DNA from 3 places in the Streptomyces sp. NPDC041124 genome. Region 1 is predicted to be linked to each of the others. Evidence: riboswitches for the same ligand, from Rfam matches in the RefSeq annotation. Region 1 holds a riboswitch; each other region holds the start of a gene.
The links. A riboswitch is a leader RNA that binds a small molecule or an ion and turns the genes downstream of it on or off. The one in region 1 is predicted to bind cyclic di-AMP.
Positions count from the first base shown of each region.

Region 1 (5,593 bases):
GAATACGCCGAAGGCCGGCCCCGGGGGTGGGAGCCGGCCTTCGGCGCGCGGGTCAGGAAGGGTGCCGCAGGGGTCAGATGGAGACGCCCTTGGAGCGGAGGTAGGAGACCGGGTCCACGTCCGAGCCGTAGCTCGGACCGGTGCGGATCTCGAAGTGCAGGTGCGGGCCGGTCGAGTTGCCGGTCGAGCCGGAGAGGCCGACCTGCTGGCCGCCGCTCACGGTCTGGCCGGCGGAGACGGACAGCGAGGACAGGTGGGCGTACTGGGCGTAGTGGCCGTCGTCGAGCCTGATGACGACCTGGTTGCCGTACGCGCCGGCCCAGCCCGCGGAGACGACCGTGCCGGAGCCGACGGCCTTCAGCGAGGTGCCGGTCGGGACGGCGAAGTCGACACCGGTGTGGTAGCCGCTGGACCACATGCTGCCGGCCACCTTGTAGGCGGTGCCGAGGCTGCCGCCGAGCACCGGGGAGCTGTAGCCGGAGGAGGCCTGGTTCGCGGTCGTCTGCGTGGACGCCTGCGGGGCGGTCCGCTCGGACGACTGCTGCGCCGGCTTCTCGGCGGGCTTCTCGGCCTTCGGCGCGGCCGGCTTGGGCGCGGCGGGCTTCGGCGTGGCGGACTTCTCCGGGGCCTCGGCGGCCTTGCCGTCCACGGAGAGCTTCAGGCCCGGGTGGATCAGTGACGGGTCGTCACCGACGACCTGGCGGTTGTCCGCGTAGAGCTTCTTCCAGCCACCGTCGACCTGCTCCGCCTCGGCGATCTTCGCGAGGTAGTCGCCGGCCTTCACGGTGTAGGTGCGGCCCTCACCGCTCTTCGCGGCGGCGGCCTTGTCGCTGGTGACGGAAAGGGACTGGACGGTCTTCTCGGGAGCCGACTGCGGGGCGGCGTGCGCGCCGGTGGCGCCGAGGAGCGGCAGGGCGAGTGCGGCGCCACCGGTTCCGGCGACGGCGATGGAACGGGTGAAACGCTGAGCCTTGGTACGGCGGTGCTTACCCTTCGCGGGCATGACGATTTCCTCTCCGGCGCCTACGAGGTGAGCTGTCGGGTTCGGACTGGAGATGCCCGGCCGCGAATTCACGCGACTTAACCCCAAGCCGTTCCGGAGACCGGAACAGGCAGTCGTACCTGTGGGTCCCCCGCTCCTGCCGTACACGGGTCAGTGTGTGCGGGCTCCGGGCGGCGGCAGGATTAGGCGTCCGTCCGGATCGGTTGGGAACGTAAGCGACCCGGATGCGAACGGACAAGCGAAGGTTCGCCGCGAACGCTCTTTTTCGTGATCCACGGGGCGAAACGACGTCACCGAGCGTCGACCCGGATGCGGATTCCCCGCGTGAATTCCCTTGCCGTTCCGCTGAATTACGTGAACATGGCGACAACACACCGTCACCGATATGACGATGCTCACGCACCCCCTCCCCATCTCCTGCCCTATGGGGGCACGTTGGATCCAAACTGACTAATCGGACAGAAAGCGTGAATCAGGCGATCGTGGACGCCCGGGCCGGGACGCCTCCACACCCGGATCACCCTCGGTCCGGGGACGGGGGCGAGGCATTTCCATGCACTTAGTCCCTTTGAAGGCATTCAGTCCGATGTGACCCGAGATGACCATCTGGACGGCGCGGGGCGGGACGCCCCCGGGCCGTCGAGATCATCGCGGTCGTGGAGTGGTCGGGGCCTGCCTGTGGACAACTCATTGCCCCAGGCAGGCAATGTCGTATCGTCATGTGGTGCCCGTCGACGAGCCGCGGCGACGGCGCGGAGTGGGAGGAGTCCTTCGTGACGCAGCAGATCCCGTCGACCGAACCGGAGCTGGCCGGAGTACGCAACTTCCGCGACGTGGGCGGACTGCCGACCGTGGACGGACGGCGGGTGCGGCACGGAGTGCTGTTCCGCAGCGGTCACCTCGCCCACGCGACCGCGGAGGACGCCGTGTTCCTGTCCTCGCTGGGGCTGCACACGGTCTTCGACTTCCGCAACGCGGCCGACCAGAGGCTGGAGGGGGCGGACGTCGAGCTGCCGGGCGTGCGCAACGTGAACCTGCCGCTCAGCGACCCGGCGGACGGCGCCGAGTTCTGGCGGATGGTCCGCGACGGGGACCTGGACCAGCTGCGCTCGGTCCTCGCGGACGGCAAGGCCGCGGACCGGATGATCAGCTCCTACCGTCTGATCATCAAGGAGCGCACCGCCGAGCACGCGCTGGTGCTGCGCTCGCTCGCCGAGGACAGCGTCCCCGCGCTGATGCACTGCGCGGCGGGCAAGGACCGCGCGGGCCTGTCGGTGGCGGTGACGCTGCTCGCGCTGGGCGTCGAGCGGGACGCGATCGTCGACGACTACCTGAAGTCCAGCGCCAAGCACCGCCGCTACAAGGTGCACCGCAGCGGCAGCTCCGCCTCGGCCTACTCCCCCGAGGTGATGGAGCTGCTCGACCCCCTGTTCGACGCCCGGGCGGAGTACCTGTCGGCCGCCTTCGAGACCGTCGAGGAGACGTGGGGCGGCGTGGAGCCGTACCTGGAGCAGGGTCTCGGACTCACGGACGCGGACCGGGAGCGGCTGCGCTCGCGCATGCTCGACTGAGACGGCGCCCGGCGCCCCGTGCCGGGCCCTACTTCTTGGGAGCCACCTCGAACAGGAAGTAGATGAAGGCCGCGAGGATGTGCCCCACCACCACGTAGATGAACAGCCGCACCCACATGGCGCGGGGCAGCTTCTCCTCCAGGTCCTTGCCGGTCATATCGCGTCTCCGTGGATCGGGCCCAGGCACAGCGCGGCCGTGGGACTCTGCAGCAGGGTGTGGACGAACAGCAGCTCGACCCCGTCGGGATCGGACGCGTCGATACGGTGCGGGGTCAGCGAGTCGAAGTGCGCGCTGTCGCCCGGGGCGAGCCGGTGCAGGGTGTCCCCGAGGCGCAGCCGCAGCCGTCCCCTGAGGACGTACAGCCACTCCTCACCGGGGTGGACGCGCACGATGTCGCCCTGGGAACCGTGCGGCACGTGGACCCGCAGCGCCTGCATGCCGCGCCCCGCGGCACCGGCCGGCCAGTAGGTCCAGCCGCCCGCGGTGGTGGAGTCCATGTCGGAGGCCCGCACCACCGCGTCCCGGTCGGCGGACGTCTCGCCGAGCAGCTCGGAGACGGTCGTACCGTAGATGCGGGCGAGGGAGAGCAGCATCGGCAGGGAGGGCTGGCGCTGCCCGGTCTCCAGACGGGAGAGGTGGGCGGGCGACAGCCCCGCGTCGCGGGCGGCGACCTCCAGGGTCAGTGAGGCCCGTCGCCGCAGGGCGCGCAATTGCGGCGCGACCGCGGGGAGCGCGCCGGCCGGCGGCTCGGTCTCGGAGGAGCTCATGGCTCCATTCAGCCGGACTTTTGCCCCTGTGGCAATTTTCTTGCCTGGGAGGCAAAATCCTCGGGGTCGCCCGGTCAGCGGTCGGTGACCGCCTGTTTCACCAGCGTCCTGCCGAACTCCCAGATGAGTCCGCCGTCGTGCGCGTCGTCCATCACGGCGGTGAAGGCGTGCACGAACCGCTCCACGTCCGCCTCGTCGATGATCAGCGGCGGGATCAGTTTGATCACCTCCATGTGGTCCCCCGACACCTGGGTGAGGATGCGGTGCCGCTGCAGCAGCGGCACGACCACCATCTGTGCGAAGAGGCCCGGGCGGGCGGCCTGCAGCATGGTCCAGCGCGAGCGCAGCCGCAGCGACCGGGGCCGGCCGAACTCGATGCCGATCATCAGGCCCCGGCCGCGGACGTCGGCGAGCAGCTCGTACGTGTCGACGAGGGCGGCCAGCCGGGACCGCAGCAGTTCCCCGGTGGTCCGCACGTGCGCGACGATCCGCTCGTTCTCCATGACCGACAGCACCGCGAGGCCCGCCGCCATGGCCTGGGCGTTGGCCCCGAAGCTGGCCGAGTGGACCAGCACCCGGTCCATCGACGAGAAGACCTTCTTGAAGATCCAGTCCTTGCCGATGGTCGCCCCCACCGGCACGTACCCGCCGGAGAGCGCCTTGGCCACGCACAGCAGGTCCGGCTCCACGCCCTCCTCGTGCTGGTAGGCGTAGAAGTCGCCGGTCCTGCCCAGCCCGGTCTGCACCTCGTCGGCGATCAGCAGGGCCTTGTGCCGGTGCAGCAGCTCCTGCGCGGCCCGCAGGTAGCCGGGCGGCGCCGCGTGCACGCCCTTGCCCTGGATCGGCTCGACGATCAGGGCGGCCACGTCGCCCCGGCGCAGTTCCCGCGCCAGGGCGTCGAGGTCCCCGAGCGGTACGGCCGTGTCCGGCAGCAGCGGGGCGAAGCCGTCCCGGAAACCGGCCTCGCCGTTGACGGACAGGGAGCCGGTGGTCAGGCCGTGGAAGGCGTGCTCGCAGTACAGCACCCGCGGCCGCCCGGTCACGTACCGGGCGAACTTGAGCGCGCCTTCGACCGCCTCGGTGCCGCTGTTGCCGAAGAACACCCGGTCCAGGTGCGGGCTGTGCGCGAGCAGCCGCTCGGCCAGCAGACCGGGCAGCGGCTGGCAGTCGAAGCGGGTGAGGTCGGCGAGGGAGGCGTCCAGGACGTCGTGCAGTGCCTTGCGGACCACCGGGTGGTGGCGGCCGAGACCCATCACACCGAACCCGGCGAGCATGTCCAGGTGGTCGTTGCCGTCGGCGTCCCAGAAGTGGGCGCCCTCGGCCCGCTCGTAGACCTTGTCGAAGCCGATGGTGCGCAGCATGCGCGGAAGCTGGTGGTTGAGGTACCGGGTGTGCAGCTCGTAGCGCTCGGCCCCGCGCTCGGCCAGCAGCGCGCCGAGGTCGAAGTCCCCGGTGTGCGACGAGTCCGACGCGGACTCCGCCATCGTCATGCCTGGTGCTCCTGTGGGTGCTGTGACTGATGTCCGATGTCCTCCCGGACGGCGGGCACCAGGAACTCCCGGATCTCGGGCGACAGTTCGCCCAGTTGTGTCTCGGAAAGCGCCTGCTGGTCGTGCGGCTGCCGGATGTGCTCCAGGATCGTCACGCTCGGGCCCCCTTCGCGAGTGCCGTGGTGTTCAGCTCACGGTGACGGCCGGCTCCCCCGGCGCGATGCCGTCCTTCTCCATCTGCTCGGCGATCTTCATCGCCTCCTCGATCAGCGTCTGGACGATCTTCGACTCGGGCACGGTCTTGATGACCTCGCCCTTCACGAAGATCTGGCCCTTGCCGTTGCCGGAGGCGACACCGAGGTCGGCCTCGCGGGCCTCGCCCGGCCCGTTCACCACACAGCCCATGACGGCCACGCGCAGCGGCACCTCCATCCCGTCCAGCCCCGCGGTGACCTCCTCGGCGAGCTTGTACACGTCGACCTGGGCCCGGCCGCAGGACGGGCAGGAGACGATCTCCAGCCGGCGTTCCCTCAGCCCCAGTGACTGGAGGATCTGGATGCCGACCTTGACCTCCTCGGCCGGCGGCGCGGACAGCGAGACGCGGATGGTGTCGCCGATGCCCTCGCTGAGCAGCGCCCCGAAGGCGACCGCCGACTTGACCGTGCCCTGGAACGCCGGGCCGGCCTCGGTGACACCGAGGTGCAGCGGGTAGTCGCAGGCCTCGGCGAGCATCCGGTAGGCGTTGATCATGATGACCGGGT
Region 1 is NZ_JBVIYR010000015.1:93,993-99,585, forward strand. It holds gene ACZ6A9_RS31290 (M23 family metallopeptidase) at 74-1,003, opposite strand; cyclic di-AMP (ydaO/yuaA leader) riboswitch at 1,006-1,169, opposite strand; gene ACZ6A9_RS31295 (tyrosine-protein phosphatase) at 1,777-2,574, shown strand; gene ACZ6A9_RS31300 (DUF6126 family protein) at 2,603-2,731, opposite strand; gene ACZ6A9_RS31305 (helix-turn-helix domain-containing protein) at 2,728-3,342, opposite strand; gene ACZ6A9_RS31310 (aspartate aminotransferase family protein) at 3,417-4,832, opposite strand; gene ACZ6A9_RS31315 (1-deoxy-D-xylulose-5-phosphate synthase N-terminal domain-containing protein) at 4,829-4,987, opposite strand; gene ispG (flavodoxin-dependent (E)-4-hydroxy-3-methylbut-2-enyl-diphosphate synthase) at 5,019-5,593, opposite strand, start outside.

Region 2 (5,593 bases), on a different contig from region 1:
CGTCCCGGCCGGCCACCTGGGCGGTGCCGTCGACGGTCACGGACGTGGTGTCGTCGACCGCCTTCAGCGCCTCCTCGGCGAAGTCCTCCGGGGTGGCGGGGGGCTGCCGCTCACGGTCCTCGCCGGAGGCGTCGACCGTGCCGTGGTAGACCTCGTTGGACCCGCTGTCGTAGCCCCAGACGTCCTCGCCGTCGTGGATCAGGCTGTACTCGGCGGCGTCCTCCAGGATCGACACCTTCTGCCGGTCCGGGCCGTCGGCCGCGATCCTCAGCGTGTGCGTGCCGGACGCCAGTTCGGTGAGCTTGGCGGACGGGTCGGCAGAGGAGCCGCCGTCACCGCCCTGCTCCGCCGCGCCGGACATCAGGCCGCTCTCCAGGCCGCCGAGGTCCGGCAGCCCGAGGTCCGTGGTGATCTTCACGGTGCCGGACAGCTGCTCCACGTCCGACTTCGCGATCTTCTCGATGAGCTGCGCGGCGGTGATCTCCGGCAGGTCGGGGTCGCCGGAGCTGGCGATCGCGGGGACGAGCCCGATGGTCGCGGCCGCCACCCCCATCACCGTGACCGGGACGACGTACCGCGCGGCCCTGCGCCGCCTCGTGCGCGGTTCGCCGGCCTCTCCCGCGGTGGTCGTGTGGTCGGATTCGTACGGTGCCATGTGTGCCCTCCGTCGTCGGCGGCGGCTTCCGTCTCGTGTCCACGCACCAGTCTCGCCCTGAGCCGCCATTCTCACCCGAACCGGTGAGAAGTGGTGTTGTCCGTCGTGGTCCATCCGACCAAATCCGGCGGGCGGACGCGTCAGACCCCGGGCTCAACTCCGTGTACTGCTGGGGTATGACACGGAGGGTGGTTCCCTCCCCCGCCCCGTAGGGGTCGAGGGGGGACGGCGGACTCAGCCCGCGCGGTGCACCACCGCGTCGCACAGCTCCACCAGGGCCGCCTTGGCCTCGCACTCGCGCAGCGGGGCCAGCGCCGCGCGCGCCTCCTCGGCGTAGCGGACGGTGTCCCGGCGGGCCTGCTCCAGCGCGGGGTGGGCGCGCAGCAGGCGCAGCGCCTCGGCGTGCCGGGTGTCGTCGGTGAGGTCGGAGTCGAGCAACTCGCACAGGGCGACGTCCTCGGGCAGCCCCAGCCGGGCCGCCCGCTCGCGCAGGCGCAGCACGGGCAGGGTGGCGATGCCCTCGCGCAGGTCGGTGCCGGGGGTCTTGCCGGACTCGTGGGTGTCGGAGGCGATGTCGAGGACGTCGTCGGCGAGCTGGAAGGCGACGCCGAGGCGCTCGCCGTACTGGGTGAGCACGTCCACCACCGTCTCGTCGGCGCCGGACATCATCGCGCCGAACCGGCAGGAGACGGCGACCAGCGAGCCGGTCTTGCCCCCGAGCACGTCCAGGTAGTGGTCGACCGGGTCACGGCCGTCCTGCGGTCCCGCGGTCTCCAGGATCTGCCCGGTGACCAGCCGCTCGAACGCCTCGGCCTGCACCCGCACCGCCTCCGGGCCGAGGTCGGCCAGGATGTGCGAGGCCCGGGCGAAGAGGAAGTCGCCGGTGAGGACCGCGACGGAGTTGCCCCAGCGGGTGTTGGCGCTGTCCACGCCGCGCCGCACGTCGGCCTCGTCCATCACGTCGTCGTGGTACAGCGTGGCCAGGTGGGTCAGCTCCACCACCACGGCGGAGGGCACCACGCCGGGCGCGTAGGGGTCGCCGAACTGGGCGGCGAGCATCACGAGCAGCGGGCGGAACCGCTTGCCGCCGGCCCGCACCAGGTGCTGGGCGGCGCCCGTGATGAAGGGGACCTCACTCTTGGTGGCCTCGATCAGCCCTTCCTCGACAGCCGTCATTCCGGCCTGGACATCGGCTTCCAGAGCCTGGTCCCGCACGCTCAGCCCGAACGGCCCGACGACGGTCACGAGGGGTCTCCTGTCTGCTGGTGTCCACTGGCGATCACACGGAATGTCGATAGGTCGCTGCCCTCACTCAAGTCAGCGTATCCGGTCACGTTTCGATCACCACCGGCACCCGGGGTTACAGGCAGGGCGGTACGGGGCCGGGGGCGGGGTGTTCGCGACCGGGTCGACGGCAGTGGACATTCCCTCCCTTTGGCGGACGTACCGGCACCCACATCACCCCGTCCGGACGTGCGTCCGATTTACCTCTCTTGGTCACCGAATTCCCGTTGGCGGCAAATGCTCTCGCATTCCCCGGCCAGTGAAGTGAGTCACGCGCCGCCCGTGGAGCCCGCCACGCCCGCAGTCCGGCGTGCTCCCTTCCCCTGAACGGGAGTTGACCCTCCGTGAGCACAAAGGATCAAGCACCCCAAATCACCCGTTCGAAGATCAAACGGCTGCTTGTGTGACGCCCTCACTTGTTCCCCCCATCCGCTCTCGCATACGTTCCGGGCCTGCCGGGCGGACGCCGAATCCTGCCACCGCCCGCACCACACCCATCGACGAACTCACGCACGGCAGGAGCGGGGGACCCAGGTAAGTCGCCGCACCGGGCATCGCACCGGGACGGCTCGGGGTGAAGCCATGCCCGCAGGGGCACGGCCGGGCACTCTCCCGCCCGAACCCGACAGCTCACCTCGCAGGCGTAGGAGAGGAACCCAGACATGCCCGCTTCCGGTCAGCCCCGCTTCGGCCGTCGCCGCCTCGCCCGCTCCCTCGCCGTCGCCGGTGCCGGCGTCGCCGTGGTCGCCCTCCCGCTGTTCGGCGCCACCGGTGCCGCCGCGGCCACCACGACGTCCACCACCACTGCCTCGGCCACGGCGTACCCGGACACCCTCGACGGCTGGATCCGCGAGTCGCTGGACGTGATGGCGCAGCACGGCATCCCGGGCTCCTACGAGAGCATCCACCGCAACATCATGCGCGAGTCCTCCGGCAACCCCGCCGCCATCAACCTGTGGGACTCCAACGCCGCCAAGGGCACCCCGTCCAAGGGCCTGCTCCAGGTCATCGACCCGACCTTCCAGGCCTACCACGTGCCCGGCACCGCCTTCGACCCGTTCGACCCGGTCGCGAACATCACGGCGGCCTGCAACTACGCCGCCGACCGCTACGGCTCCATCGACAACGTCTTCGGCGCGTACTGAGCCGACCGCTGACGGCCCAGCACGGCCGCACCACCGAACAGTCGCTCGAGGACGACGGCCACGCCGTCGTCCTCGTTCGACGTGGTGATCTCGTCGGCCACCGCCTTCAGCTCGGGGTGCGCGCCCGCCATGGCGACACCGTGCGCCGCCCAGTCGAACATGGGGATGTCGTTCGGCATGTCGCCGAAGGCGACCGTCCGCTGCGGGCTCAGCCCCAGGTGCTCGGCGGCCAGCGCGAGGCCGGTCGCCTTCGTCACCCCGCACGGCTGGAGCTCCACGGTCCCCGGCCCCGACATGGTGACCGTGGCCAGGGAACCGACCACCGACCGCGCCGCCGCCGCCAACGCGTCGTCGGACAGCAGCGGGTGGCGCAGCAGCACCTTGCTGATCGGCCGCTCCCACAGCTCGCCGCGCCGCTCTACCCGCACGGCGGGCAGCGTCGGGTGCGGCATCAGATAGCCCGGCTCGATCAGCGTCAGCCCGTCGACACCGTCCTGGTCGACCGCGGCGTACACCTCCCCCACCTCGGCCTCGATCTTGCCGACCGCGGTCTCCGCCAGTTCCCGGTCCAGCCGGACGGACCACAGCATCCGGTGCGCGCCGGCGTCGTACACCTGCGCGCCCTGCCCGCACACCGCGAGCCCCGTGCACCCGAGCTGGTCGAGGAGCGGCCGCACCCTGGGGACCGGGCGGCCCGTCACCACGAGGTGCTGGGCACCGGTCTGCGCCACCCGCGCGAGCGCGGCGAGTGACCGGTCGGACACGGTGTCGTCGCCGCGCAGCAGCGTCCCGTCCAGGTCGGTGGCGATGAGCGAACAATCGGTGGGTGCGGCCATGATCAGAGAATACGGACCACGCGCCCCTCCGATTCACCGTGCCCGGTTCCGCTCGCTTCGGTGCGATTCCCCTTCCGTAGTCGCCGGGTAGAGACCGGTTCCGGCCTCTTTCACCGTTTGGCGAGAACATCGGGCATCTTTCACCGTTGGGCGAGAGCATCGGCCGCTGTCTACCGTCCGCCCGGGATGGGGCGGTACCTTCCCAACAGTCCAGGGGGACTTGACCGGGCGGCCAGGTGAGCAGTGGACGCGTGCGCGCGCTGAGCCCGAGGAGCGCGGCGAGGGGGAACGGGAGCGCCGGCGGGAACCGCGCGCCCCGGCGGACGCGCCGCGCAGCCCCTTCATGGAACCGGAGTTCACCACCGCCGTGGGCCGGGTGCGGCCACGGGCCCGGGTGGCGGTGCTGTACGAGGGGGCCGAGCCGACGGCTTTCCTGCCCCACGAGCGGGAAGCCCTGCATGTCCGCCTCGCGCCCGCGCACTCGCCGCCCGCGAGCCACCTCCGGCACCGGCTCCCACACCGGCTCCGGAACTCCGCTCTGCACAAGACCGCCGTCCGGCCCGTAACGTGTGGCACGGCCACGGACACGTGGAGCACCCGCGCACACGAAAGCGAGGCAGCACCCGATGCCCCCCTTCGATGTCCCCGAGGGCGACCCCTTCGGCCCGCACAACCTGCCGTACGGCGTCTTCTCGCCCCCCGGCTCGTCGGAGCGGACCGTCGGCGTCCGGCTCGGCGACCACGTCCTCGACGCCGGCGCCGCGGCGCACGCCCTGGGCTCCCCCTACGCCTCCCTGCTCGCCCGCCCGACCCTCAACCCGCTGCTGGCGGCGGGCCGTACGGCCTGGTCGGACGTGCGGCGGGCGCTCACCGCCTGGGTGACCGTCCCCGCGCACCGGGAGACCGTCGAGCCGCTGTTCCACCCGCTGTCCGAGGTGACCCTGCACCTGCCCTTCGAGGTCGCCGACTACGTCGACTTCTACGCCTCCGAGAACCACGCCCGGAACGTCGGCCGCATGTTCCGCCCCGACGCCGCCGACTCCCTGACGCCCAACTGGAAGCACCTGCCGATCGGTTACCACGGCCGGTCCGGCACGGTCGTGGTGTCCGGCACCGATGTCGTCCGTCCCTCCGGCCAGCGCAAGGCGCCCGCCGACGCCGCCCCGGTGTTCGGGCCGTCCGTCCGGCTGGACATCGAGGCGGAGGTCGGCTTCGTGGTCGGGACCCCGTCCGAGCGGGGCCGGCCGGTGGCGCTCGGCGACTGGCGCGACCACGTCTTCGGCCTCTGCCTCCTCAACGACTGGTCCGCCCGCGACGTCCAGGCCTGGGAGTACGTGCCCCTCGGCCCGTTCCTCGGCAAGTCCTTCGCCACCTCGGTGTCGGCCTGGATCACCCCGCTGGACGCGCTGGACGAGGCCCGCGTGGCCCCGCCGGAGCGCACCCACGAGCTGCTGCCGTACCTGGACGACAGCGGCGAGGAACCCGGCGGCTACGACCTGCGCATCACCGTGACCATCAACGGCCACGACGTCTCCGAGTGCCCCTTCTCCACCATGTACTGGACGGCCGCCCAGCAGCTCGCCCACATGACCGTCAACGGCGCGTCCCTGCGCACCGGCGACCTCTACGGCTCCGGCACGGTCAGCGGCCCCACCGAGCGGGAGCGCGGCTCG
Region 2 is NZ_JBVIYR010000001.1:778,889-784,481, forward strand. It holds gene ACZ6A9_RS03695 (LolA family protein) at 1-655, opposite strand, end outside; gene ACZ6A9_RS03700 (polyprenyl synthetase family protein) at 890-1,900, opposite strand; cyclic di-AMP (ydaO/yuaA leader) riboswitch at 2,428-2,598, shown strand; gene ACZ6A9_RS03705 (transglycosylase SLT domain-containing protein) at 2,602-3,084, shown strand; gene ACZ6A9_RS03710 (HAD family hydrolase) at 3,048-3,920, opposite strand; gene fahA (fumarylacetoacetase) at 4,547-5,593, shown strand, end outside.
Region 2: it holds a riboswitch for cyclic di-AMP, as region 1 does, so the genes downstream of both, ACZ6A9_RS03705 (transglycosylase SLT domain-containing protein) here and ACZ6A9_RS31290 (M23 family metallopeptidase) in region 1, are expected to answer to the same signal.

Region 3 (5,593 bases), on a different contig from region 1:
TCAGGCCGGACCCGCCGGGGAAAAATGGGGGTTGTCACGGATGGCGCGTGAGCCGGCCGAGGCACAGGCTGGACCATGACGGCCCGCGCCGCGCCCCCGGTCCGCGGGTCGTCGCGGGCTCCCGCCGCACCGGGAGCCCAGGTGAGCGCGCCATGGCGAGGAGGCGGTAACGGGTGCCTCTGTTCTGGCGGATCTTCATGCTGAACGCCGTCGTGCTCATCGTCGCCACGGCCCTCCTGCTGGGACCGGTCACCGTCTCCACCCCCGTACTGCTCACCGAGGCCGCGGTCCTCACCGTGGGCCTGGCCGCCATGCTGGTCGCCAACGCACTGCTGCTGCGCGTCGGGCTCGCGCCGCTGCAGCGGCTGACCCGCGCGATGACCACCACCGACCTGCTCCGCCCGGGGCGCCGTCCTGCCGTCGGCGGGCGCGGCGAGATCGCCGAGCTCATCACCACGTTCAACACCATGCTCGACCGCCTGGAGGACGAGCGGGCCACCAGCAGCGCCCGCGCCCTGTCCGCCCAGGAGGGGGAACGCCGTCGTGTCGCCCAGGAACTGCACGACGAGGTCGGCCAGTCCCTGACCGCCGTCCTGCTCCAGCTCAAGCGCGCCGCCGACCACGCCCCGCCCGAGCTGCGCGGGGAACTGCGGTCGGTGCAGGAGACCACCCGCGCCGGCCTGGAGGAGATCCGGCGCATCGCCCGCCGGCTGCGCCCCGGCGTGCTCGACGAACTGGGCCTGGCCAGCGCCCTCAAGGCCCTCGCCACCGAGTTCGGCGGCCCCGGCCTGAGCGTCCAGCACAGCCTCGCCCCGGACCTGCCGGAGCTGGACCGGGAGACGGAGCTGGTCATCTACCGGGTCGCCCAGGAGGGCCTCACCAACACCGCCCGGCACTCCGGCGCCCGCCGCGCCGAGATCGCCCTCTACCGCACCGCCGGCGGTGTCGAGCTGCGCGTCCGTGACGACGGGCGGGGCGTCGGCCGGGCGGAGGAGGGCGCCGGCCTGCGCGGGATGCGGGAGCGCGCCCTGCTCGTCGGCGCCGTGGTGACCGTGGAGTCCCGCCCCTCCGGCGGCACCGAGGTGCGCCTGGCCGTCCCCGTCCCCGCCCGCTTCCCCGCGCACGCCCTCGTTCCCCTGCGGGGCCCGTCCTCGCCCGCGCACGCCCCGCCCCCGTGACCGACGTCCCCCGACCGGAAACGCAGACATGACCGAGCAGGCCCCCACCCGTATCCTCCTCGCCGACGACCACGCCCTGGTCCGCCGGGGAGTTCGCCTCATCCTGGACGGCGAACCGGATCTGACCGTCGTGGCCGAGGCCGCGGACGGTGCCGAAGCCCTCGAACAGGCCCGTGAACACCGCCCCGACCTGGCGATCCTCGACATCGCCATGCCCCGCCTGACCGGCCTTCAGGCGGCCCGCGAACTCTCCCGCACCCTGCCGGGGACACGGATCCTCGTCCTGACCATGTACGACAACGAGCAGTTCTTCTTCGAGGCGCTCGCCGCCGGCGCCTCGGGCTACGTCCTGAAGTCCGTCGCCGACCAGGACCTCGTCGAGGCCTGCCACGCCACCATGCGCGGGGAGCCGTTCCTCTACCCCGGCGCCGTCAACGCCCTCATCCACAACTACCTCGACCTCGCCCGGGAGGGCCGGACCCTGCCGGCCAAGGCCATCACCGACCGCGAGGAGGAGATCCTCAAGCTCGTCGCCGAGGGCAACACCTCGCAGCAGATCGCCGACCTGCTGGTCATCAGCCCCAAGACGGTCGAGCGGCACCGCGCCAACCTGCTGGCCAAGCTCGGCCTGAAGGACCGTCTGGAACTCACCCGGTACGCCATCCGCGTGGGCCTCATCGAACCCTGACCGGCCAGGGGCGCGGGTGTCCGGCCGCCCGGCGGCTTGTCAGACTGGGGCCGGCCGCCCCACGGCCGAGCCCGCCGCCGACCCGCACCCGGAGTACGCCGATGCACCGTCCGTACGTCCTGCTGTCCGCCGCCGTCTCCCTCGACGGCTACCTGGACGACACCGGCCCCGAACGGCTGCTGCTGTCCGGCCCGGCCGACTTCGACCGGGTCGACGAGGTACGGGCAGGGGTGGACGCCATCCTCGTCGGCGCCGGCACGATCCGCGCGGACAACCCCCGGCTGCTGGTCAACTCGCCCGAGCGGCGCGCCGCCCGGATCCGCGAGGGCAGGCCCGAGTACCCGCTCAAGGTCACCGTCAGCGGCACCGGCGACCTCGACCCGGCGGCGCGCTTCTGGCACACCGGCGGGGAGAAGGTCCTCTACACCACCGACCGGGGCGCCGAACGGGCCCGCGCCCTGGGCCTGGCCACCGACGTCGTCCCGCTCGGTGCCGAGCTGGACTGGCGGCGGCTCCTGGAGCACCTGCACGCCGTGCGCGGGGTGCGGCGGCTGATGGTGGAGGGCGGCGGTCTGATCCACACCCAGCTGATCACCCAGGGGCTCGCCGACGAACTCCAGCTGGTCCTCGCCCCCCTGTTCGTCGGCGACCCGGGCGCCCCCCGCCTCTTCGGGCCCGGCACCTACCAGGGCGGCCGGCTGCGGCTGGTGGAGACCCGTCCGGTCGGCGACGTCGTCCTGATGCGCTACCAGCCCACCGCGCCCGGCGCCGGCGCGCTGTCCTCCGCGGCCGACCACCACTGGCTGGCCCTCGCCTGCGCACTGGCCGCCGAGTGCCCGCCCTCCGGCACCGCGTTCAGCGTGGGCGCGGTGGTGGTCGCCGCCGACGGTACGGAACTGGCGCGCGGGCACTCCCGGGAGGGCGCGGACCCGGTGGTGCACGCGGAGGAGGCCGCGCTCGCCAAGACCGACCCCGCCGATCCCCGGCTCGCCGGCGCCACCGTGTACTCCAGCCTGGAGCCCTGCGCCCGGCGCGCGTCCCGGCCGGTGCCGTGCGCCCGGCTGATCCTCGCCGCGGGGGTGCGGCGGGTGGTCACGGCCTGGCGGGAGCCGGACACGTTCGTGGAGGGGGCCGACGGCAGCGGCGTACTGGAGGACGGGGGCGCCACCGTCGTCGTCCTGCCCGCGTACGAGGAGCGCGCCAAGGCGCCGAACCGGCACCTGACCGGAGGGTGACGCCGAGCCGTCCGTGACGGGTGTGCGGCACGTCCCGCCGATGGCGTACACTGGTCTCAACGACGCGGGGTGGAGCAGCTCGGTAGCTCGCTGGGCTCATAACCCAGAGGTCGCAGGTTCAAATCCTGTCCCCGCTACTGAAGGCCGAGGGCCGGAATCCGATCAGGGTTCCGGCCCTCGGTGTCTTCCGTCGTCCGTCCCTCTCCCCGCTCCCCTCACTCACCGTGATCGGACCGTCTCGCAGCGCGTGACGACTGACGAACCGTCAGGAGCGGGGCGGTATCCGAAGCGCGGTCAACTCGCCCGTTTTTGCCCGCTCGTGGAAGTTAAGTCCACCCGGGATTCGTTAATGATCAAGAGGAACGGCTTGGAATCCGGCCCCCGCGTCTATTAACGTTCGATAACGCAGCGCGGTCGTCCCAGCCGTCACAGAAGGCGGCTCCGTGCGCACGCGCCGAATCCCGCAAGGGAACCGGGGAACCACCAACTTGGGGTGAATCGCGTTGATGCGGCCGTGGAGACACGGCTCGTATACGCGCGTAGGAGACCTTCCTGCTCCGAACCCGTCAGCTAACCCGGTAGGCGAGAAGGAAGGAAAGGAGCGCGCCCACGTGGCGTCCAACCCGCCTGCCCCCGAGGCCCCGTTCATGCCGAGCGACACCTTCGCCTACGGCGGAGACCGCACCGACGAGGGCCCCTTCGAGGAGTGGAACCCCACCGCGGAGTCCATTCGCCCCGTCCGGGGCCGGCACCGTGTCTCCAAGCAGCGCGGCGGAGGACTCGCCCGCAGTTCCACCGTCCTCGGTGTCGGCGTCATAGCCGCGGTCGGCGCCGGTGGCATGGCCACCGCCCAGACCGGCAAGCCGCCGGTGTCGATCTCCATGCCCGACCTCCCCAACGTGGGTTCCCTCATCTCCGACGAGGAAACGCCCCAGGGCTCGGCCACTCCGCTCAGCACCCTCGGCATGAGCGCGGCCGACACCGAAGAGGGCACCGCCGGTGCCGGTGAGGCGCTCCGCTCGCGGATCATGGCCCAGGTCGAGCAGCAGCAGAGCCAGGCCGAGACCAAGGCCGCCGCCGAAGCCCTCGCCGCCGCCGAGAAGCAGGCCGCCGAGGCCGCCGCCAAGGCGGAGCAGGAGGCCAAGGCCAAGGCCGAGGCCGCCAAGAAGAAGGCCGAGGAGGAAGCCGCGAAGGCCGCCGAGGCCAAGCGCCTCGCCGAGCTGGCCAAGCAGTACACGCTGCCGACCTCCTCGTACACCATCTCCTCGACCTTCGGTCAGTCCGGCGCCTACTGGTCCTCCGGCCAGCACACCGGCCTCGACTTCGCGGCCCCCACCGGCACCCTGATCAAGGCGGTCCACACCGGCACGATCACCTCCGCCGGCTGGGACGGTTCCTACGGCTACAAGACCGTGCTCACGCTCGACGACGGCACCGAGATCCTGTACGCCCACCAGTCCTCCATCGGCGTCAGCGTCGGCCAGAAGGTCAACACCGGCGACGTGATCGGCCGCGTCGGCTCCACCGGCAACTCCACCGGCGCCCACCTCCACCTGGAGGTCCACACCGGCGGCTCCTCCACCGGCATCGACCCGATGGCGTGGCTGCAGAGCAAGGGCCTCAACCCCTGAGCGCCGGCGCCCCCTGAGCCCCACCGCCTCCCCACCCCGGCAGTCCCGACGACGACCCCCCGACGTCAGGGCTGCCGGTCAGGTGTGCCTGCCATAGGGCGGGTTCGCGTTCCCGGGTGCGGGGTGCGCGTACGGCGGATTCCCGTAGGGGTGTGGTCCGTGCGGGTGAGGTCCGTACGGACGGGGTCCGTACGGGTGCGGCCCGTACGCCCCCGGCACCGGCCACGGTGCGAAGGCGAGGGGAACCGGCGGCGCGGTGAGCCGGGCCGCGTGCTCCAGCGCCGGGCGGGCCGCCGCCCGCCGGTGCCACAGCTCCAGCAGCAGTTCCCGCTCCCGGGCCACGAAGTCCGTCCCGGCCCGCCCCCTCCGGCCCCGGTGCCGCAGGAACGCCAGCGACGTCGCGTACGCCTCGTACCGGGCGACCGCCCGCGCCGCCGGTCTCCCGCCGTGCCGGCGCGCGTACCGGCGGGCCAGGTGACGCGCCCGCATCGAGCCCAGGGCGAACGGCTCGGCCGGGGTGAGCCAGCCGGCCGCCACGTACGCGGGCAGCTCCGTGCGCACCGTCCGCAGCTCACGCTGCCGCGTCCACACCACCAGCCAGGTCAGCAGGCCGAACGCCGGCACCATGAACGCCGCGTACACGGCGAAGAACCCGAAGTGGCCGAGCGCGGCGGAGCCGTTCCACAGCGCGTGCATGCCCATCGCCAGGAGCAGCCCGCTCAGCGGCAGCAGGACCCGCCGCAGCCGCTGCCGGTCCGCGGACAGCGCGGCGAAGCCGAAACCGATCCCGGTGAGCACGGTGAACAGCGGATGCGCGAAGGGGGACATCACGATGCGGACGAAGAACGTCGCCGCGGTGAC
Region 3 is NZ_JBVIYR010000003.1:14,220-19,812, reverse strand. It holds gene ACZ6A9_RS08255 (HAMP domain-containing sensor histidine kinase) at 174-1,178, shown strand; gene ACZ6A9_RS08250 (response regulator) at 1,207-1,866, shown strand; gene ACZ6A9_RS08245 (dihydrofolate reductase family protein) at 1,968-3,101, shown strand; tRNA gene ACZ6A9_RS08240 (tRNA-Met) at 3,165-3,238, shown strand; cyclic di-AMP (ydaO/yuaA leader) riboswitch at 3,544-3,701, shown strand; gene ACZ6A9_RS08235 (M23 family metallopeptidase) at 3,713-4,732, shown strand; gene ACZ6A9_RS08230 (PrsW family intramembrane metalloprotease) at 4,811-5,593, opposite strand, start outside.
Region 3: it holds a riboswitch for cyclic di-AMP, as region 1 does, so the genes downstream of both, ACZ6A9_RS08235 (M23 family metallopeptidase) here and ACZ6A9_RS31290 (M23 family metallopeptidase) in region 1, are expected to answer to the same signal.